2 regions of the Brachybacterium sacelli genome follow, and region 1 is predicted to be linked to the other one. Evidence: predicted binding sites of a transcription regulator. Region 1 holds the regulator's gene; the other holds the start of a gene.
The links. The regulator LexA, encoded in region 1, represses DNA repair genes until DNA is damaged. The targets are predictions, from matches to a motif close to TCGAACANNTGTTCGA.
Positions count from the first base shown of each region.

Region 2: JOF43_RS17020 (HNH endonuclease signature motif containing protein) is a predicted target of LexA. The motif match lies at 7,415-7,430, and genes of this name have one in related genera.

Region 1 covers NZ_JAGIOD010000001.1:2,363,434-2,374,718, reverse strand. Annotated here, with positions in the region: gene JOF43_RS10685 (DUF3040 domain-containing protein) at 326-736, opposite strand; gene dinB (DNA polymerase IV) at 891-2,141, opposite strand; gene JOF43_RS10675 (SAV_6107 family HEPN domain-containing protein) at 2,205-2,687, opposite strand; gene JOF43_RS10670 (spermidine synthase) at 2,869-3,699, shown strand; gene JOF43_RS10665 (cold-shock protein) at 3,796-3,999, opposite strand; gene JOF43_RS10660 (PAC2 family protein) at 4,258-5,235, opposite strand; gene JOF43_RS10655 (HelD family protein) at 5,379-7,625, shown strand; gene nrdR (transcriptional regulator NrdR) at 7,784-8,245, opposite strand; gene JOF43_RS10645 (LysM peptidoglycan-binding domain-containing protein) at 8,274-8,669, opposite strand; gene lexA (transcriptional repressor LexA) at 8,840-9,535, shown strand; gene JOF43_RS10635 (ATP-dependent DNA helicase) at 9,587-11,285, opposite strand, start outside.
Region 2 covers NZ_JAGIOD010000002.1:609,823-621,107, reverse strand. Annotated here, with positions in the region: gene argJ (bifunctional glutamate N-acetyltransferase/amino-acid acetyltransferase ArgJ) at 1-303, opposite strand, end outside; gene argC (N-acetyl-gamma-glutamyl-phosphate reductase) at 405-1,529, opposite strand; gene pheT (phenylalanine--tRNA ligase subunit beta) at 1,608-4,208, opposite strand; gene pheS (phenylalanine--tRNA ligase subunit alpha) at 4,210-5,316, opposite strand; gene JOF43_RS17030 (S-(hydroxymethyl)mycothiol dehydrogenase) at 5,542-6,642, shown strand; gene JOF43_RS17025 (MBL fold metallo-hydrolase) at 6,639-7,259, shown strand; gene JOF43_RS17020 (HNH endonuclease signature motif containing protein) at 7,571-9,163, shown strand; gene JOF43_RS17015 (bifunctional copper resistance protein CopD/cytochrome c oxidase assembly protein) at 9,257-11,285, opposite strand, start outside.

The DNA of each region.
Region 1 (11,285 bases):
CTGCGCAGCGCCGGGCCTCCCCCGCCACTCCGCGCCGTCACCAGAGGAAACATGCAGGTCACATCGCTTCAGTGCTCAGTGACGTCTCGAACGGGGTGAGGGTGGAGCGAAAGGGAGGGACCCGGTGGAGGGAAGTGGGGATTCCCGGGGAGCAGGAGGGGTACGGCGCGTTCGCCGCGTCCCGACGGCACCGAAAGACGGCGCGAACCGCCCGGTCGGCCGCGGGCTACCGTCCTCATCGGCGGCACCGGGGAGCGGACACGAAGAAACCCCGGCTCGCAGGAGCCGGGGCTTCCGGGGTCGTGGTACGCTGCGCGGCGCGGTCTCAGACTCGGGGGTCGTCCCCGGAGCGCTTCTCCCAGCGCGCCTCGAGCTTGCGCATGAAGGTTCCGCCGCCGTCGTCGTTGCGCGGTGTGCTGGGGCCGCTGCCCCCACCACCGCCGCCCGATTCGGACGGGCCCTGCTGCGCGGAGGAGCTCGGGGTGGTGACCGCGAAGACGGCACCGGCGAGCATCCCCAGGAAGGCGATGACGCCCAGCCAGACGGCTGGCAGGGAGACGGCCAGGATCAGGACGCCGAGACCGACGACGACGCCACCGAGGCCGATCGCGATCCGTCGCCCGCTGCGCCGGCGGTTCCTGCCCGGCGCGAAAGCCCGCGCGAGGCGTGGGTCATCAGCGAAGAGCTGACGCTCCATCTCGTCGAGCATCTTCTGTTCATGATCAGACAGCGGCATGATTCCCGCTCCTTGTCCCCGGTCCTCTCGCGCTGGTGAGCGCACCGACCGCCGATCGTGGTCCGGAGCCCCCATCGGCGTTGCCCCCAGTTTAGAGCCACTTCCTGAGTTATGGAAACTCTCGTCGTGACGCATCACGATCGCCGGATGGAGCTCAGGGCCGGTCGTGCTCGGACGGCGACGGGGCGTCGGTCCGCTGCGCCGTTCCCGGGGCTCCCGAGAGGGTCGATCCTCGGCTGAGGCTGGTAGTCCCGAAACGGTCCACGGCGCGGTCCATGGCCGCCTCGAGGTCCCGCCACTGCCCCGACCGCGCGGTCAGTTCGTGCTGGTACGGGGTGGAGGCCTCGGGCTCGAGGTGGGTGGCGCGGACCCCGGCCAGTCGGATCCGTCGGAGCCGGTGCCGTTCCCGCTCCCAGAGCGCCACCACATGCTCGCGCAGCCGCTCCCCGCTCGCGGTGGGCTGGTCCAGGGTGGAGGAGCGAGTGATGGTGGTCCCGTCCGGACTGCGCAGCTTGAGCACCACGGTGCGGGCGACCAGCTCCCCGCGGCGCAGCTGCCGGGCGACGTCGTCGGCCATCACCGTGATGCGGCGGCGCACCTCGTCGGCGTCGGTGAGGTCCTCGTCCCAGGTGCGTTCCGTGCCCAAGGACTTGTCGCGCACCCGGTGCCCCAGTCCGGTGCGGTCGCTGCCGTCGGCGAGGTGCGCGATCTCCGGCGCGCGGGGGCCGAGGGCGCGGGCGAGCGCGGAAGACGGGATCTCGCGGATCTGGCCGATGGTGTGCACACCAAACCGTTCGAGGCCGGCGACGGCCTTGGGGCCGATCCCGGAGACCGCGGAGACCGGCAGCGGCGCCAGGAACTCGGCGGTGCGCGCCGCCGGGACGATCAGCTGGCCGTCGGGTTTGGCCTGCGCCGAGGCGATCTTGGCGACCGCGCGCGAGACCGAGCCGCCCACGGAGCTGGGCAGGTCGAGCTCCTCCCTGATCGTCCGTCGCAGCAGCGCGGCGATCTGCTCGGGCTCGCCGAACAGCCGGCGCGCTCCCCGCACGTCGAGGAAGGCCTCGTCGACGCTGATCTGCTCGACCTCGGCGACGACGGAGCCGAGGATCTCCATCACCTGTGCGGAGATCTCGCGGTAGTGCCCGCCCCGCGGCGGGACGATGACGAGGTCCGGGGCCAGGCGCCGCGCCGTCGCCATCGGCATCGCCGAGCGGATCCCCCGGGTGCGGGCGGGATAGCTGGCAGCCGCCACCACGCCCCGGGCCCCTGCTCCCCCCACGACCACAGGAAGGCCTCGCAGACCCGGGTCGTCGCGCACCTCGACGGAGGCGAAGAAGGCATCCATGTCCAGGTGGAGGATTCCGGGGACCTCCGGTGGGGATCCCGTGCCCGTGCGTGCGTCCATCGGCACCTCCTTCGTGCTGGCACTGTACCTGGCACGGGCTGGCGGGCCGGCGGGCCGAGGAGGTCATCCGGCCAGGGAGGTGACGTGCTCCGGCAGCTCCGCGACCAGACGCCGGGAGACCTCGTCGAGGTGCCGGCCGGTGTCCCGCAGGTGCTCGTCGAGCAGCCGCGGGTCGGGACGCGCCGAGGGGTCGCGGTCCAGTCGCGCGCGCTCGGCCACCAGCGGCGGGAGGGCGCTCGCCCGCTCGGCCTCCTCACCACCGAGCCTCTCCAGCGCGGTCCAGACGTTCAGCGGGAGCCGGCGTCGACGGTCGCGATTGGCCCGGGCGACGAGGATTCCGGCGCCCCTCAGCGCTGCCCGGTGCACGAGCTCGAAGGCCTCGCGGGGATCGCTCGCCGCGACGTCGCTCCCCTGGCGGAGCAGGGTGCGGGCCCGGTCCAGGTCCGCCTGGTCCTGGTCGAGGTGCGCGAGCCGCAGGCGGAGGCCGCGGGCGTCGGCGGGGAGCTCCCGGGCCTGCCCCCGGCGGCGGGACGTCGTCGTGGCCATCGCTGCTCCTCCCTCTGTGGGCCCCGCCGCCCGTCCGGGGGCAGGAACGCCTCGACTGCTGATGCCCGAAACGCTAGGCGCCAGGTCCGACGGACGAACGGGGCGGGGGCCCGCGGTGGACGGGGAGGGGCTGGGGAGGAAGGTCGCGGCCTGGCCTCAGAGAGTCTCCTAGAGTGGGGCGATGCCCCGTCGCGAGCGTGTGCGCCACGCCCCTTTCGAGCACCTCGGTCCGCTCGGTGCCCAGATCCCGATCTCCACAGGGACCGCCCGCCTCACGCTCGAGAACGACGGTTCCGTCCTGCTCGACGTCAACGGCGTGCCCTCCTCGCACCTGCACCCGGACCCCGAGCATCTCGTGTTCGAGTACATGCGGTGGATGCTGCTGGCCATCGACCTCCATCTCGACCTCGAGGAGGGCCGGGCCCCGCAGCTCGCCCATCTGGGCGGCGGCGGATGCTCGCTGCCCCGGGCGATCGCTGCGCGTCATCCGCGCTCCCGGCAGATCGTGGTCGAGCTCGACGAGCTGCTCGCCGACCAGGTGCGGACCTGGTTCGATCTGCCGCGCTCGCCCCAGCTGCGGCTCCGGGTCGACGACGCGATGGACGCACTCGCGTCCTGGCGCGAGGACCGCTTCGACGTGCTGGTGCGCGATGTGTTCGCGGGGGCCACGACGCCCGAGGCGCTGACGTCGCTGCGGGCCGCCGAGCACGCGGCCAGGGTGCTGCGTCCCGGCGGGCTCTACCTCGCCAACTGTGCAGCACCGCCGGGGACCGGGCTGATCGCCGGCGAGGTCGCCACCCTCTCGGCGGCGTTCGCGCACGTCGGGGTCATCGCCGAACCCGCCCATCTGTCGGGCAGGCGCCGCGGGAACTGCGTGCTGCTGGCCTCGGACGGCCCACTGCCCCCGGGGATCGATCGGGCACTGCGCTCCGACGCGGTGTCGGTCCGGCTCGCGCAGCCCGCCCAGGTCCAGGCGCTGGCCCGCGCCGGGCGGGTCCGCGGACAGGGCTGAGCCCTCGACGCGGATCCGCTGCGTCCCGCGGACGACGACGGGCCGGGCAGGAGCTTCTGCTCCTGCCCGGCCCGTGAGATCTCGGGGTCCTCGGGATCAGAGAGGGCGGACCTGCTCGGCCTGCGGCCCCTTGTCACCCTGGCTGACCTCGAACTCCACGCGCTGACCCTCGTCGAGGGCGCGGTAGCCGTCCATGTCGATCTTGCTGTGATGCACGAAGACGTCAGCGCCGCCTCCGTCGATCTCGATGAATCCGTAGCCCTTTTCGGCGTTGAACCACTTGACCGAGCCCTGTGCCATACCTGTCACCTTCTGTGTCGTCCATCAACGATCGCGGTACGCGATCGCGGCGCCGCGTGAAGCCGTCCCCCGCCGAGGCGGGTGGCGTCAGGTGCAAGCCGTACTGCTGTGCCGAGGCACCATCGACGGACTGTCCTGCCGGACCTGCATCACCGCAACGCCGCCATTCTGTCATGACAGTGTCCTCGTTCACACGGAGTTCGGCGATCAGCGATCACGAAGCAGTAACAACTCGGCGCGACCGGCACCGCCGAGAGGTCACAGCTGACGGGGATCGTCCGGCCAGTCGCCGTCGTGATCGGCGAGGAACCGCTCGAAGTGCTCGCCGATCTCGTCCGCCGTCGGCAGATCCATCGTGGTCGCCAGCGAGGAGGCGGCCCCGCCCTCGCTCAGGGAGTCGTACTGCTCCTCGAGGGCGCTGACGATCTGCCGCACCTCCCCGTTCTGCTCGAGCGTCCCCTGCAGGGCGACGGTCGCCGCATCGGTGAGGTCGCCGAGGTGCACCAGCGGCAGGTCGAGCCCGGCGGCATCGCTGACCCGGCGCAGCAGGGCGAGTGCCCCGGCCGGGAAGTCGGTCCGCGTGAGGTAGTGCGGGATCTGGGCCGCGTAGCCCATCGCCGGGTGATCGGCGCGTCCGAGCTGGTGCTCGAGCAGAGCGCCGAACGCCGCCGGCACCACGATCTCGGAGCCCTCCTCGCCGTCGGTCCCCGGGGTGGTGCCGGGCGCCGGCGTCGGCCGCGCCCCGGGCCGCCCCAGCAGGGAGGGGTCGTTCGCATGGGCGATCAGCCCGATCGGACGGGTGTGCGGGACCGCCATGGGCACCGCCTGCATGCCCACCACGCGCTCCACGTCGAAGAACTCGACCAGATCGATGAGCGCCTCGGACAGGCGCCGCCACTGCAGGTCGGGTTCCGGCCCGTCGAGGAAGAGGAACGGACGGTCGGCCTCGTCGTACATGAGGGACAGGGTCAGCTCGGTGATGTCGACGCTCGTGTAGGAAGTGCCGTCGAACACCGCCTGCGGGCGGGAGCCGCGGTAGTCGAGCAGCTCGTCCATGTCGAAGGTGACCAGCCGCAGATGCCGCAGCTCGTCGCGCAGGTAGGTGGAGGCGATCCGGCAGGCGTTGCCGGCGTCGACCAGGCCCGGCAGGGCGTGGACCAGGGTCAGACCGGTGCGCGGCACCGCCGCCAGCACCTCGGCGTCCTCGTACCGGTACAGGTCACGTGGGTCACGCATCGGCGTCTCCTCCCTCGTGGCCGGTTGGGTGCCCCGGATGGCACGTGCATCCAGGCCTGTCCACCATAATGGACCACCGTGCTTCGCCGACCCCGGGAATCTCCTGGGCGGCGGGAGGATCAACCGTCGAAGGGGGCAGGTCCGTGGACGACGCGGAAGAGCAGATCGCCCGGGAGATCGCGCGCGAGCAGGCCTACGCGGACCGGCTCTACGCGCGGCTCGATGAGCTCATCGAACAGGTCGAGGGCAATCTGGAGCGGATCCAGGCCTCGCAGCACGCCTCGACACACCAGAACCGGTCCGAACGGGACTCGTTCATGGCGCTGTACGAGGACCGCCTGGCCCTGCTGCGCTCCGTCGCCCGCAGCGTCGTCTTCGGCCGGCTCGACACGGACGACGCCGCCCGCCGCTACATCGGCCGCATCGGACTGTTCACCGCGGATCGCGAGCAGCTCCTCGTGGACTGGCGCGCACCCGCCGCGGCCGCCTTCTACCAGGCCACCAGCACCGACCGGCTGAACGTCCGGCTGCGCCGCCACCTGATCAGCCGCGGACGCACCGTGATCGGGCTCGAGGACGACGTCCTGGACCAGACGGTGCTCGACGGCGACCACCACGACGTGGTGCTGCAGGGAGAGGGAGCCCTGCTGGCGGCGGTCTCCGGCCAGCGCACCGGGCGCATGGGCGACATCGTCGCGACCATCCAGTCGGAGCAGGACCGCATCATCCGCTCCACCAACCGTGGCGTGCTCGTGGTCCAGGGCGGCCCCGGCACCGGCAAGACGGCCGTCGCCCTGCACCGTGCGGCCTATCTGCTGTACACCCATCGCCGTCGGCTCGAGCACACCGGCGTGCTGATCATGGCCCCGACCCCCGGGTTCCTGCGGTACATCGAGCGAGTGCTGCCGAGCCTCGGGGAGTCCGGCGTGGTCATGCTGACCCCCGGCGAGCTGTTCCCCGGCATCGAGACCTTCCTCCACGACACCGACGAGGTGGCCCGCCTCAAGGGCGACGTGGCGATGGCCGAGCTGCTCGCGCGCGCGGTCAAGCAGCGCCAGATCGTCCCTTCCGCCGACATCGAGCTGCGGATCGACGGCACGCCGATCACTCTGACCCGAGACGCTCTCCGCGCCGCCCGGCGCGAGGCCCGCGCCACGCACAAGCCGCACAACGCCGCCCGCGCCGTGTTCGTGCGCGCCGCGATGGACCGCCTGGTCGAGGCCTATGAGGAGGCACTTGTCGCACGCGGCAGCACCGTCGTCCCCGAGGACCGTCCCGGCCTGTTGTCCGACCTGCGCCACGATCCCGAGGTCAAGCGTCAGCTGAACCTCGCCTGGCTCCCCTACACGCCGCAGGGATTCCTGCGGGTGCTGCTGGCGCGGGAGGACCGCGTGCGCGCCGCGGCGCCACCGGCCCTCGCCGATCGTCTCGATCTGCTGGTCCGCGCCAAGGACGCCCCCTGGACCGTCGAGGACGTCCCCCTGCTCGACGAGGTCGCCGAGCTGCTGGGCGAGGACGCCGCACCGTCCGAGGCCCGGGCGCGCGAGGCCGCCGACCGCCGGGAGGCCGACGTCGACTACGCCCGCAAGGTCATCGAGAACATCGACACCTCGGGCATCGTGCGCGCCGAGGACCTCGCCGACCAGGTCAGCCAGATCCGCGACGGCCGCACCCTCGCCGAGCGCGCCTCGGCCGAGCGCAGCTGGACCTACGGGCACGTCGTGGTCGACGAGGCCCAGGAGCACTCCCCCATGAGCTGGCGCGCCCTGATGCGGCGCGCCCCCACGAAGTCGTTCACCGTGGTCGGGGACGTCGCCCAGACCTCCTCGGCCGGCGGCACCTCGTCCTGGAGCGACGCCCTGGGCCCGTACATCCAGGACCGGCTGCAGGTCGAGCACCTGAGCGTCAACTACCGCACCCCGCGGCGGATCATGGACCGGGCCGTGGCGATGGCCCAGGCGCATCGGCTGCCGGTCACCGAGGTCAGCTCGGTGCGAGAGGGCGACCGCGATCCGCTCATCGAACGGGCCGGGCCGACCGAGCTCGCCGAGCGCACGGCCGAGGCCGTCGCTGCCGCGTACGCGGACAATGTCGGGCGGCTGGCCGTGATCACGATCGCCGAGCGCGTCGAGGCGGTCCTGGCGCAGCTGCACCGTCGCGAGGACGTGCCACGGGCGGGCGCCGGATCCTCCGGCGTGGACGACGAGGTCGCCGTCATGACTGCGCAGGAGGCGAAGGGGCTGGAGTTCGACGGCGTGATCGTCCTCGAACCGGCCGAGCTGCTCGAGGACCACGGCGCCGGCGATCTCTACGTGGCGATGACCAGGACGACCCATCATCTCGGCGTGGTCCATTCCCGCGATCTGCCCGAGGGGATCGCGCCCTCCTGAGACAGGGATCGGCGGCCGCGGCTTCCCCTCCGCGACCGCCGATCGGTCGTGCACTGCGTGAGTGCACGAGGGATATCTTATGCACAGCCGACGGCCCCTTCGAACCGATCTGTGAAGAATCCCGGAAACTATGGTCCTTTAGCCGGAATGCCCGACTCTCAGGCGCGGGCGGACGCCGACTCTGCCCGCAGTCGGGCGATCTCGCTCTCGAAGTCCTCGAGCGAGTCGAAGTCCTGGTAGACGCTCGCGAACCGGAGGTAGGCGACCAGGTCGAGCTCCTGCAGCGGTTGGAGGATCGACAGGCCCACCTGGTGGGCGTCGACCTCCGCCTGGCCGCTGGCGCGGATGGTCTCCTCGACCCGCTGGGCGAGCAGCGCCAGCTCGTCGTCGCTCACGGGACGCCCCTGACACGCCTTGCGCACGCCGGAGATCACCTTCGTCCGACTGAACGGTTCACTGACCCCGGAGCGCTTGAGCACGGACAGGGAGGCCGTCTCGGAGGTCGAGAAGCGCCGCGAGCAGTTCGGGCACTGGCGACGGCGCCGGATGGTCGCGCCGTCGTCGGACGTGCGCGAATCCACGACCCGGGAGTCAGGATGGCGGCAGAACGGGCAGTGCATCCGGTCAGGATACCGGCACGCCCCACGGTCAGCGCGCGAGGGCCTCCACGGCCGGCAGCTCGATCTGCTGACCGGCCGTGACCCGACCGGTGGGCAGCTGGTTGAGACTGCGCACCGCCGCGACGTACTCCTGCTCGCTCATCTGCGCGGGGGCGAACTGCTCGGCATAGCCCCACAGGGTGTCGCCCGCCTCGACCGTCACGGTCACGGGATGCTCCGGTTCGGAACCCGCGAGCGCGGTGGGCACGTCGAGCACCAGCAGCAGCGTGCCGGCGACGAGCAGACCGAGCAGGAATGCGACCAGAGTCAGCAGGGCGCGGCCCCGCCGGGTGGGCTCGAGTCGAACATCCGCTCGAGACGGCTGCGCATCGCGCTGGTCGTGGTGCTGCGGGAAAGGAAGGACCGGGGCGGTTTCCGTAGGCATGTCCGAACTCCTGTTCGATCGAATCTTTGTGCGACTGTAGCCGGAGGGCGGCGCGACACGCAAGAGGAATCTCGAACACCTGTTTGGCATCGGGTGCGCGCCGCCCTAGGCTGGGCGACAGGACAACGGAACCGCGAGGGTCCGACAGACGAAGCCAGGAGGCCCGCACGATGACGCCGAGCACCCCCCAGCCGATCCGGTCGCGGGGCGACGCCCCGGCCGATCCCGCCACCGCGGGACTCACCCGTCGCCAGCGCCTCGTCCTCGAGACCATCAACGATGCGATCGCCGATCACGGGTACCCGCCCACGATGCGGGAGATCGGTGACGCGGTGGGGCTGACCTCCTCGTCCTCGGTCTCGCACCAGCTCCAGGCGCTCGAGCGCAAGGGCTTCCTGCGCCGGGATCCGAAGCGTCCGCGGGCCATGGAGGTCGTGATGCCCGAGGACGACGGCGCCCCCGCGCCCGTGCCGGTGCCCGACATCGCCCCCGAATCCGTCACCGTGCCCGTGGTCGGCCGCATCGCGGCCGGGGTGCCGATCACCGCCGAGGAGCAGGTCGAGGACGTCTTCACCCTCCCCTCGCGTCTGGTCGGCGACGGGAACCTCTTCCTGCTGCAGGTCGTCGGCGACTCGATGATCGACGCGGCCATCTGCGACGGCGACTGGGTCGTGGTGCGCAGTCAGCAGGCGGCCGAGAAGGGCGAGATCGTCGCGGCCATGATCGACGGGGAGGCCACGGTGAAGACCTTCGTCCAGCGCGATGACCACGTGTGGCTCATGCCCCACAACCCCGCCTTCGCGCCCATCCTGGGCGACCACGCCGAGATCCTCGGCAAGGTCGTCGCGGTGCTGCGCGCGGTCTGACGCGTCACCGCGCCGCCGGGTCCCGCGCTCAGTTCCTCGGGCACGTGCGCCTCACGCCTCGGCGAGGCGGCGCAGGGCACCGAGGGCGACCTCGGGATCCGCCGTCGGCCACAGAGGCGGCATCGCCTCCCGCAGGAAGCCCCCGTACCGGGCGGTGGCCAGGCGCGGGTCGAGCACGGCGACCATGCCACGGTCCTCGTCGGTGCGGATCAGGCGGCCCGCCCCCTGCGCCAGCAGCAGGGCGGCGTGCTGCGCGGAGACCGCCATGAAGCCGTTGCCGCCGCGACGGCCGATCCGCTCCTGGCGGGCGGAGGTCAGCGGGTCATCGGGCCGCGGGAACGGGATCCGGTCGATGGTGACCAGGCGCAGGGAGCGACCCGAGACGTCCACCCCCTGCCACAGCGTGAGGGTTCCGAACAGGGAGGCATCCTCGTCATCGCGGAACTTCCGCACCAGGTTCGCCATCGAGTCCTCGCCCTGGACCTCGATCGTGAGGTCGAGACGCGCCCGCACGTGCTCGGCGGCGAGCTCCGCCCCGCGCCGCGAGGAGAACAGGCACAGCGCGCCACCGCGGGAGGCCTCCACGAGATCGGTGAGATGGTCGAGCATCGCCGGCGAGGGCCCGTCCCGGCCGGGCTGCGGGAGATGGCGGGCCATGTAGAGAATCCCCTGGCGGGGGTAGGCGAAGGGGCTGCCCACGTCGAGACCGGCCCAGGCGCCGGCATCGTCTCCCGGCGGCACCTGGTCCTCGCCCGTCCGATCGGCCCGGGCCAGCCCCACCTCGCCCGCCGCGGGTTCGAAATGGCCCCCGAGGGCGAGAGTCGCCGAGGTGAGCACGGCGGTGCGGTCCTCGAGGATCGCACCGCGCATCGCCGCGGCGACGCTGAGCGGGGCCACCTGGATGCTGGAGCGCCCGGTGGCCTGCGAGTGCGAGACGGAGACCACGTCGTCCTCCCCCGGCGCCGTGAGCCGTTCGCAGACGTCGATGATCTCCTGCAGGTTAGCCCGGACCGTCTTGCGGGTGCCGGCGGTGGCCGCGGAGCCGTCCTCGCCGGCGTCCTTCGCGTCGGAGTGGGCGGTTCGCGCCTGTACGCGCAGCTGCCCGATGGCATCGGCGAGGCGCTCGGGCAGGTCGCCGAGCACTCGGCCGTCCGGCGCGAGCTCGAGGGACTCGCGCAGCTCTTCGGAGGCGTCGTCCAGGGCGATCGCCGCGACCCCCAGGCTGCGCAGCTCGCGCACGGTCCCGCGCAGCATCCCCGGGGTGAGGACCTCGGTGACGGCGCCGGTGACGCGTCCGGTGAGGTCGTGCGCCTCGTCGAAGACCACGACGTCGTGGTCCGGGATGATGCCGTGTGAGTCGAAGGCGTCGATGGCCAGAAGGGCGTGGTTGGTCACCACGATGTCGACCTCGCGCGCGATCTCCCGACTGCGCTCGGCGAAGCAGGACTCCACCATCGGACAGGTGCCCCCCAGGCACTGGGATCCGGTGACGGAGACCTGCCGCCAGGCGCGGTCGGCGACGGGGTCCTCGAGGGAGTCGCGGTCGCCGCTTTCGGTCTCCTCCGCCCATTCGCGCAGGCGACGCACCTGGTCCCCCAGGCGTTCACTGCCGCCGCGGGCGGGATCGGCTGCGGCCTCGGCGAACAGCGCCCCGGGATCGATGTCCACCGGGTAACCGCCGTCGAGCTTGTGGCGGCAGAGGTAGTTCGCCCGCCCCTTGAGCAGCGCGAAGGTGGGCGTGCGCGGAAGG
Region 2 (11,285 bases), on a different contig from region 1:
CGCGGAGACGTCGAGGACGCCGGCGAGGTGCTCGGCGGTGCGGTGGGTGTCGGCGAAGCCGTCGGGGCCGGTGCAAGCGTTGGCGCCGCCGGAGTTGAGCACCACGGCGCGGGCCCGGCCGTCGGCCACGGCGCGGCGCGACCAGAGGACGGGTGCGGCCTGCACGCGGTTGGCGGTGAACACCGCAGCGGCGGTGTCGCGAGGGCCGTCGTTGACGACGAGGGCGAGGTCCGGGGCGTCGGCGGACTTGATGCCGGCGTCGAGTCCGGCGGCACGGAAGCCGCGGGGGCGGGTGATCGACACGAGGTCTCCTCGGGCGGGACGGGGCCGACGGTGCGGGGCCGTGGGCTGGAGGGTGACAAGGGGCTGTGCTCAGCAGGATCGGCGAGATCGTCGCCGGCGGGTCAGGGGGCGATCGCGGTCCGGGTGAGGCCGGTGGTCTCGGGGATCCCGAGCGCGAGGTTCAGCGACTGGAGCGCGGCTCCGGCGGTTCCCTTGACCAGGTTGTCGATCGCCGCGATCACGGTGGCCTGGCCGCTGCGTCGGTCCGTCGCGGCGCCCAGGCGCACGGTGTTCGCCCCGACCACCTCGCCGGTCGAGGGGAAGACGCCCTCCTCGAGGACGGTGACGAAGTGCTCCTCGGCGTAGTCGGCGCGGAGGGTCTCGAGCAGGTCCGCGGTGGTGGCCGAGTCGCTGACCGGAGCGGTGATGACCGCGAGGATGCCGCGGCTCATGGGCACCAGCACGGGGGTGAAGCTCAGGCGGACGTCCTCGCGGCCGGAGGCGCGACGCAGGTTCTGGAGCACCTCGGGGATGTGGCGGTGGGTGCCGCCGACCGCGTAGGCGGACGCGGCGCCGGAGATCTCGCTGAACAGCAGGTGCTGCTTGGGTGAGCGGCCCGCACCGGAGGGGCCGACGGGCAGCACGGCGCTGAGCTGCGTGGCATCGAGCAGCCCGGCGCGCACGAGCGGGGCGAGGGCCAGGGAGACCGCGGTCGCGTTGCAGCCGGGGACGGCGATCTCCCGGGCGCCGACCAGCAGCTCGCGCTGACGGGTGCCGTCCGCCAGCGGCAGCTCGGGCATCCCGTAGGTCCAGGTGCCGGAGTGCTCACTGCGGTAGTACTCGGCCCAGTCCTCGGCGCTCTCGAGGCGATGGTCCGCGCCCAGGTCGAGGACCAGCACGTCGGGGTCCTCGGCCCGCAGGGCGGCGGCGATCTGTCCCGACTGCCCGTGAGGCAGGGCGAGGACCACCACGTCGTGCCCGCGCAGGGTCTCCACCGTGGTCTCCTGCAGCACGGGATCGCGGCCGAGATCGATGTGCGGGGCGACCTCGCTGAGACGCTTGCCGGCGCTCGAGTGCGCGGTGACCGTCGCGACCTCGATGCCGGGATGGCCGGCCAGCAGGCGCAGGGCCTCCCCGCCGGCGTAGCCGGAGGCCCCGACGACGGCCGCCCGCGGCAGGCGCGAGGGGGCGGCGCCCGCGGTCGAGGACGCGGCGGCGGTGGAGGGGACACCCGGTGCAGACGACATACCGGAAGTATATACAGCTGAGTGCATGATCAGCCAATGCAAAGTCTGCGGGCGCCGTCACACCGGGCGGCGCCTCGCTCAGGCCCGCAGCACTCCCCCGACAGCGGTACCGACCGTCGCGATGCAGCGCGCACGGGCCTCGCCGATCTCCTCCGCGCTCAGGGTGCCCTCGGACGAACGCAGCCGCACCGCGAAGGCCAGCGACTTCTTGCCGTCGCCGATCTGGTCCCCGGTGTAGACGTCGAAGAGGTGGACGTCCTCCGCGAGGTCGCCGATGCCCACCACGATCGCGGCCTCGACCGCGCTCGCCGGCACCGAATCCTCGACCACGAAGGCGAAGTCCTCCTTGGCCAGCGGGTACGTGGAGACCGGGGCGGCCCGCACGACGCCCGGCGCCGAGGCGATCAGCGCCTCGAGATCGAGCTCGAGTGCGCTCGCGCGCGCCGGGAGCGCGAACTCCTTGACCACAGCGGGGTGCAGCTCACCGGCGTGGCCGATGACGGCGGGCTCCCCGTCGGCCCCGGTGATGCGCAGCTCGCCGGCGCGACCGGGATGGAAGGGCGCGGACTCGACCTGGCGCACCTCGAGCCGGGCGCCGACGGCCGCGGCCGCGCGATGGGCGAGATCGAAGGCATCCGCCCAGCCCCAGGCTGCGGGCTCGCCCTGCCAGGAATCCGGCCCGGAGGCGCCGCCGACGACCGCGCCCAGTGCGCGCGTCTGCGCGGGAAGTGCGCCCAGGAGCTCCTCGAGCTCCGCATCGGTGGGGCGCTGCGCGGCCGGCGGGATCGGCGCGCGCGCCTCGCCGCCCCGGGCGATCGAGGTGGTGGCGACCTGGAAGATCGCGACCGACTCCTCACCACGGCCGAGGTTGCGCCGTGCCACCGGCAGCAGGGACTGCAGCAGCGAGGTGCGCAGCAGAGGCTCGTCGTCGGCCAGCGGGTTCAGCAGACGCACCGCGTCGCGCCGCACGTCGCCGGCCTCGTAACGGAGGGTGTCGAAGACGCCGGAGGCGACGAAGGGGTAGGAGGCGACCTCGGTCAGGCCCGCCTCGACGAGCGCCCGGTGGGCGTGCCGGCGAGCGCGCTGGGCGACCGTGAGTCCGCGGCCGCCGGGAGCCGTCGGCAGCACCGAGGGGATCTTCTCGTAGCCGACCAGTCTCGCGATCTCCTCGACCAGGTCCTCGCGGAGGGTGAGGTCCGGGCGCCAGCTCGGGGGCGTGACCACGAGGACGCCCTCCCCGCCGTCGTCGACCGTGCAGCCGATCCGCTCGAGGGCCCCGCGCACCTGCGCCGGCGAGTACTCGATGCCCACCACGCGCTCGGCGTCGCCGACGTCGAGGCGGATGGCGTCCGGCTCCTGGACCGCTCCCTCGTCGGTGCTCCGCGCGGCGATCTCGCCGCCGCCGAATCGCGCGATCAGCTGGGCGGCCCGGGAGGCGGCCACCAGCGGCAGCCGGGGATCCACGCCCCGCTCGAAGCGCTTGGAGGCCTCGGAGGGCAGACGGTGCCGACGTGCGGAGCGGGCCACCGTGACCGGCTCGAACGTCGCGGCCTCGAGAATGATGTCCTTCGTGGCTCCGGAGACCTCGGTGTCCTCGCCGCCCATGACGCCGGCGATGCCGAGCACTCGCGCGCCCTCACCGCCGTCGCTGTCGGTGATCAGCAGGTCCTCGGGATCGAGGGTGCGAGTGACGTCATCGAGCGTGGTGAGCTTCTCCCCACGACGGGCGCGGCGCACCACGATCGGGGCGACGACCTGCTCGGCGTCGTAGGCGTGCAGCGGCTGGCCGAAATCGAGCATCACGTAATTGGTGACGTCCACGATCAGGGAGATGGGTCGCATCCCCGCCTGGGTGAGACGGCGCGCCATCCAGCGGGGCGTCTGCGCGCTCGGATCCACGCCGCGCACTTCGAGGGCGACGAAACGGCTGCAGCCAGGGCGGTCGCGGACAGGAGCATCATCGCGCAGCTGCACGTCGACACCGGTCCCGTGCGGAGCGGCGAGGTCGACCGCGGTGACCGGATCGGTGAAGGCGGCGCCGGTGGCGTGGGAGTACTCACGAGCCACCCCGCGCATCGAGAAGCAGTACCCGCGGTCCGGGGTCACGTTGATCTCGACGATCTCGTCGGCGAGCCCCAGCAGGGCGATCGCGTCGTCCCCGGGCTCCGCCGTCACGCCCTCGGCGTGGCCGCGGCCCAGCACGATGATGCCGTCCTCGCCCGAAGGGTCCTCGCCCAGTCCCAGTTCCTGGCCCGAGCAGATCATGCCGTCGGAGGTGTGCCCGTAGGTCTTCCGGGCAGCGATCGCGAAGTCCCCGGGCAGCACCGTGCCGGGCAGGGAGACCACGACCAGGTCGCCGCGTTCGAAGTTGTGCGCGCCGCAGACGATGCCGCGGCTGGGCCGCTCCTGCCCGGGCTGGGGGTCCTCGGGGTCGTCGGCGGCCTCGTCGTGCTCGGGCCCGACGTCCACACGCACCCAGTTGATGGTCTTGCCGTTCTTCTGCGGCTCGCCCGCGAGGTCGAGCACGCGGCCGACGACGAGTGGGCCGGTCACCTGCGCGCCGATGATCGCCTCCTCCTCGAGGCCGACCCGCGAGAGGTCGGTGGCCACCTGCAGGGCCGAGGCGCCGGTGGGCAGGCTCACGTGCTCGGCGAGCCAGGTCAGGGGAATGCGTGGCATCTCAGATCTCCGTCCCGTAGTGCTGGGAGAAGCGGACGTCGCCCTCCACCATGTCGCGCATGTCCGCCACCCCGTTGCGGAGCATGAGCAGGCGCTCGATCCCGAGCCCGAAGGCGAAACCCTGGTACCGGTCGGGGTCCACCCCCGCGGCGCGCAGCACGTTCGGGTGGACCATGCCGCAGCCGCCCATCTCGATCCAGCCGGTGCCGCCGCAGACCCGGCAGGCGGGGTCGGCGTCATGGTCCGGACCCAGCCGTGCCTCGCAGTTGAAGCAGCGGAAATCCATCTCGGCACTGGGCTCGGTGAAGGGGAAGTGGTTGGGGCGCAGCCGCGTGATGGGCTGCCCGCCGAAGAGATGGGCCGCGAAGGCGTCCAGGGTCCCGACGAGATTCGCCATGGTCAGGTTCTCGTCGATCGCGAGCCCCTCGACCTGGTGGAACATCGGCGAGTGGGTGGCATCGATCTCGTCCGCGCGGTATACGGTGCCGGGGCAGATGACATACAGCGGGGCGCCGCGCTCGAGCATCGCGCGGATCTGGACCGGCGAGGTCTGGGTGCGCAGCAGCATCCCCGAGCCCTCGGGCGCGACGTACAGGGTGTCCTGCAGGGAACGGGACGGATGCTCGGGATCCGCGTTCAGCGCATCGAAGTTCAGCCAGGACGACTCGATCTCCGGGCCCTCGGCGACCTCCCAGCCGATCCCGACGAAGAAGTCGTCGATCCGGTCGGTGAGCGTCGTCAACGGGTGCGCGGCACCGCGGGGCCGCCGATCCGTCGGCAGCGTGACATCGACGGTCTCGGCGGCGAGCGCGGCCTCCTCCTCGGCGGCCGCGAGCTCCGCCTGGCGGGCGGCCAGCGCCTTCTGCACACGACCCTTGCCCTGGCCCACCAGCTTGCCGGCTGCCGCCTTCTGGTCCTTGGGCAGATCCTTGATCGCGCGGTTCGCGGACGTCAGCACGCTCGCATCGCCGACGTGCTCCGTCCGGACCTGCTTCAGGGTGGCGGTGTCGGGGGCGGCGGCGATCGCCGCGAGCGCGGCATCGATCGCGGCGGTGATGGTCGCCTCGTCGATCTGGGGCGCCTCGGGCGTGGGAGATGTGTCGGACACGGGCATCGCTTTCGTCGGCTGAGGTCCTCAGTGGTCACGGGTGCGCGGGCACCGGAAGGCGGGCACCGCGGACCATTCTAGGAGCCCCGGGGCCCGGACGACGGCCATGCCTGCAGCGGGCCCGCGGCCACCGCTCGCGCCGCCCCGGATCCCGGCCGACGACGGGCACCGCACCACCGCTCACGGATAGGCTGACCGGGAACCCCGACCTCGAAGGAGGCCAGCATGTCCTGGACCGTGAAGGGCGTCGTCGCCCACGCCGAGAAGCAGCCCGCCGAACTGGTCGACATCGTCGTGCCGGACCCGGGGCCGAACGATGTCGTCGTCGACATCGAGGCCACCGGCGTCTGCCACACCGATCTCGCCTATCGCGACGGCGGCATCAATGACGAGTTCCCCTTCCTGCTGGGCCACGAGTCCGCCGGCCGCGTCTCCGTGGTCGGCGAGAACGTCACCCATGTGGAAGTCGGCGACTACGTCGTGCTGAACTGGCGCGCCGTGTGCGGCGAGTGCCGTGCCTGCAAGAAGGGTGTGCAGCAGTACTGCTTCGCCACCCACAACGCGTCGAAGCCCATGACGCTGAGCGACGGCACCGAGCTGACGGCGGCGCTGGGCATCGGCTCCTTCGCCGAGAGGACGCTGGTCCACGAGGGCCAGTGCACCAAGGTCTCGCCGGAGGCCCCGGCAGAGGTCGTCGGACTGCTCGGCTGCGGCGTCATGGCCGGCATCGGCGCCGCGCTTAACACCGGTGCCGTCCAGCGCGGGGAGTCCATCGCGGTGATCGGCCTGGGCGGCGTGGGCTGCGCGGCGATCGCCGGAGCGGAGCTCGCCGGCGCCACCACGATCATCGGTCTGGACGTGGACGAGAAGAAGCTCGCGGCCGCCGAGGAGCTCGGCGCCACCCACACCCTGGCCACCAAGGACCTCTCCCCGCAGCAGGTCGCCACGAAGGTCCAGGAGCTCACCGGCGGCAACGGCGCGGACCTCGTCGTCGACGCCGTCGGCATCCCGCAGACCTACGAGACCGCGTTCTACGCGCGGGACCTCGCCGGTCGCGTCGTGCTGGTCGGGGTCCCGCGGCCGGACGTGGAGATCACGCTGCCGCTGCTGGACGTGTTCGGCCGGGGCGGCGCGCTGAAGTCCTCCTGGTACGGAGACTGCCTGCCCGAGCGCGACTTCCCCTACCTCACGGACCTGTTCCTGCAGGGCCGTCTGCCGCTGGACCGCTTCGTCACCGGACGCACCGACCTGCCCGGGGTCGACGCGGCCCTGGACTCCCTCCACGAGGGCGACACCCTGCGCACCGTGGCGGTGGTCGGCCGATGAGCGCTCGCCTGGACCACGCCACCACCTCCGGCACGTTCAGCCTCGACGGGGAGACCCATGAGGTCGACAACAACGTGTGGGTGCTCGGCGATGACGAGCAGTGCGTCGTGTTCGACGCCCCGCACGACGTGTCGACGGTCCGTGACCTGGTGGGAGAGCGCGAGTGCGTCGGCATCCTGCTGACCCACGCGCATGACGACCACGTCCGGATGGCCCCAGAGCTCTCCGAGGCGCTCGAGGCGCCGATCCTGCTGAACCCCGCCGATCGCGAGGTCTGGCAGCTCACCCACGGTGATCTCCCCTGGGACGGCGACGTCACCGACGGCGACATGTTCACCATCGCCGGCGTGGACCTCGAGGCCCTGCACACCCCTGGCCACTCCCCCGGCTCCACCTGCTACTACGTCGCGGAGCTCGGCGCGGTGTTCAGCGGGGACACGCTGTTCCAGGGCGGACCCGGGGCCACCGGACGCTCCTTCTCCTCGCGCGAGACGATCGAGCAGTCGGTCCGCGAGCGCCTCTTCGCACTGCCGGAGGACACGGTGGTGCACACGGGCCACGGCCCCGACACCACGATCGGCGCCGAGAAGGAGGCCGCTCGCGGCGAATGGCTGTGAGGGGCCCGATGAATGCGAGGGCTCAGGGACCTCGCTCCTGATGAGCACGCCTGCTGTCGTACGGCGGCGGTCGCAGAAGCGCGACCGCCGCCGTACGACGTCGGGTCGGTCAGCACCTCACCCTCCCTGCGGCGGATATGTATGCGCCGCGCCGATCGTCCAGGTGTTCGATCGCCTGTCGCAGCAGGTCAGAACCCGTGACGGGTTTTCCACAATCGCTCAGTCGTCACACCCCTCGCGGTAGAATAGGTCACATATTCGACGAGGCGGCGGGGCAGCTCCCGCCGAGGACTGCGAGGAGGCGAGAGGCGATGGGCGAGTTCGACGACAGCTCGGCCCCGTTCCTCCTCGCGCCTGCCGGTCCCGAGGCGGATGCAGCGCGGGAGAAGGCCGTGGCGCGCACGCGACGCCGTGCGGCGATCTCCCGCAACAGCGTCCGCCGAGCCGGCCTGGACCGCTCCCCGCACACGGCGCAGAAGCTGGCGGAGCTGTGGGACAGCGGCAGGCAGGACTCCTGCCGTCTCGCCGAGCGATACCGCGTCGTGATCGAGTCCTCGCAGGATCCGCTGGGTCCCGAGCTCGACAGGGACGGCGCCGCCATGGACGAGCTGCACGTCTCCCTCGCCCTGCGTTGCACGAGGGTGCAGGCCGCCCGCATGATCCGCGAATCGCACCGTGTCGGGGTCCTCCTCCACCGCAGCCTCGAGCGATTAGGCGAGGGGGACTTCCCGGTGGCGTGGTTCGAGCGACTTCTCGAGCGCACCGGGGATCTCGAGGACGATGCCGTGCGGGAGGTCGACGAGGCGCTCACGCTGGCGGACCTCGCCGTGAGCCCCGAGGCCTTCTCCCTCCGCCTGGGCCACCTGATCACCGCGGCGACCTCCCACAGCGCGCTCCCGGAGCACGCATCGCCCGAGGCCCGACGCCGCGTGGTCCTCGATCCGCCGCGCCCTGATGGCACCGGCTGCCTGCGCGTCATCGGTCCCATCCCCGAGGTGCTGGATCTCAGCCGTCGTCTCGATCAGGCCGCGCACGCCGTGAAGAACTCCCAGCTGGCCGCCCTGGAGGACGGCACCCCGCTGCCCGCGGACCCCGGGGGCGTCATCGAGAGCACCGGGGAGGTCCCGACGATCTCCGGGACCCGCTACACGGTGCTGATGGGCGCCGTTCTCGACACCGACGGGGTCGAGGTGCCCACCACCCGGTTCCGCGTGAACGTGACCGTCCCGTTCATGACGCTGCTCGGGGAATCCGACGCTCCCGGCGTGCTCGACGGCACCACGCCGATCCCGGCTGCGATGGCGCGCGACCTCGCCGGGCGCGAGAGCACCTGGTACAGGGTGCTCACCGACCCGACCTCCGGCCGCTTCCTGCCCCTCGCTGCGGATCGCTACCGTCCGAGCGCCGAGCAGCTGGAGCACCTCCGCCTTCGCCATCCCGTCTGCGCCGTGCCGGGCTGCAACCGACCCACCTCGTGGCTGGCGGAGACGGACCACCTCGAGGAGTTCGACCACGAGGACCCGTCCACCGGCGGGCGGACCGCGGTGGAGAACCTGCACGACCTCTGCCGCGAGCACCACCGGCTCAAGACCCTGGGCCTGCTCGATCCCGTGCGCGATGACCCGGCCGGGAAGACTTGGTGGGACGTGTCGGGGATGCTCATGACGATGCAGGAGGACGCACGCGACCTCGCCACCGATCAGGTCATCGCGGAGATGACCGCCGCCTGGGAGCAGTTCGAGACCAGGCGACGGATGCGCGAGGAGAGCGCGCGAGGACGACGCGAGGTCCAGGAACGGGGACTCTCCCCCGGTGACGAGGCCGCCGGGCCCGATGGCGAGGCCGGATGGTGGATCGGCCGCGGCGGCGAGCTCCATCCGCCCGAGAAGCCGCCGCCGTTCTGACCTGCCTACGGGACCCGATCAGCGCGTCGGCGTCTCGTCCCCGGGGCCGATCCCCGGCCGTTCACGTCTGGCACGGCGCTGCCCTGGAGCAGGTCACGCGGGTGGGTCCGTGGGGTCCTTCTCACCCTGCTGGTCGGGGGTCACGGACGGATCCGTCTGGTCCTGCGCGTCCTGCTGGACGGCGACCGTCGGAGAACCTGCGGCAGCCTGCGCCCCCTGCCCGGACCGCGGAGCCTCCGCAGTCGGCGGTACCTCTCCCCGCAGCCGCGCGAGATAGGCGTTGTAGGCCTCGAGCTCGGCCCCACCGTCGCGGTCGGCCTTGCGGTCGTACTGGCGGGCGTGACGGTCCTCGGACTGCATCCACATCGTGGCCATCAGGATCGCGTAGCCGAGGGTGGGGATCTCGGAGACCGCCCACATGATCGATCCGCCGCGGACCTGGATCAGCTGGAGCTGCTCGGCCGAGTACATCCCGAGCTCCCCGTACCAGTCCGGGGCGATCAACCAGGTCGCGGACACCAGCGCCACCCCGAAGAAGGCGTGGAAGGCGAGGGTGACCAGCAGTGTGATCAGCTTCAGTATCGGGTTGATCGGCCTGGGGGACGGATCCACCCCGATCAGCACCCAGGCGAACAGGTAGCCCGTGGCCAAGAAGTGCACCACCATCAGCACATGGCCGACGTGGGTGTACATCGCGGCCTCGAACAGCGGCGAGAAGTAGAAGACCACCAGGGATCCGGCGAACAGGAGGCCGGCCACCGGCGGCGAGGAGACCAGCCGCGAGTAGCGGGAGTGGAGGCCCGCGAGCACCCATTCCCGGATCCCGCGGGAGCCGTCGGTGCGCGGGGCGACGGCCCGCGAGAGCAGGGTGACGGGCCCGCCGAGCACCCACAGCGGGGGCACGATCATCATCATCGCCATGTGCTGGACCATGTGGGCGTCGAAGCGGAACCGACCCCAGGCGGCCGCTCCCCCGCTCGTCACCCAGGCGAGGGCCACACAGCCCAGCACGAAGGCGAGCGTACGGTGCCACTGCCAGGAGTCCCCGCGACGGGCCAGCCGCACCACGCCGGTCACGTACAGAGCGGCCAGGGACGCGGCCAGCGCCAGCGCGATCCAGTCGGGCTGGAACAGCGTGAACATCGTGCTGGGGCCGAACTCCTGCTCCGGCGCCAGGTACCCGACCAGCGACAGGATCCTCAGGTCGCCCTCGGCAGGGATCTCCTGCGGCACCGGCGGCGCGGAACGGCCCAGCGCGATCGAGGCGCCGATCACCGCCGCCATCACCACGCCCTCGGTCGCGGCCAGGTGGCGGAAGCGCAGCCGGTCGTCGAGCCGGCGCCGCTGCACGGCTCCGAGGCAAGCCAGCGTGATCAGGCCGACGGCCTTGGCCAGCACCACGCGGCCGTAGCCGGTGGTCAGCAGCTCGCCCCAGGTGGACATCCGGATCGAGGCGCTGAGCAGGCCACTGATCGCGAGCGAGGCGACCGCGGCCAGCGCCCAGGGGGAGAAGCGGTGCACCGTCGTCGACAGTCGCTCGTCGCCGAGCCACGGGGCGATCAGACCGATCAGCAGCAGCCCGCCCACCCAGACGGAGACGGCGAGCAGATGGAGCACCATCGCGTTGACGGCGTTGACGTGGTCAAGGCTCGCGCCGGCGTGACCGGCCAGGCCCAGGGAGGCGACGCCGATCCCGGCGAAGGCCAGACCCCAGCAGGCCAGGACGGTAGAGCGGGCGAGCGCATAGGCGAGGGCGGACAGCGCCGCCGCGATGCCGATGATCAGCTGCACCCGGCCGAGGTCCCCGCCCAGCGCGATGTCCCACACGTTCAGGCCCGAGTCCGCCCCGGCCGCTTCGAGACCGCCCAACGGGACCAGCGTCACCGAGGCCGCGGCCCACAGCAGGGCACCGGCCGCGCCGAGCCGCACCGTGCGGCGGCGCACCGGATCCAGCGTCGTCACCTCGCGACGGGACGGCCCGGGCAGGAGCAGGACGGCGGTGCCGCCGGCCCCGACGGCGAGCAGCAGCCCGAGATGATGCAGGGCGCGCACGACGGGCGTCCCCCAGGTGACCAGGGGCGACGCGGGAACGAGGGTCGCAGGTCGGGCGGCCCCGGTGGCG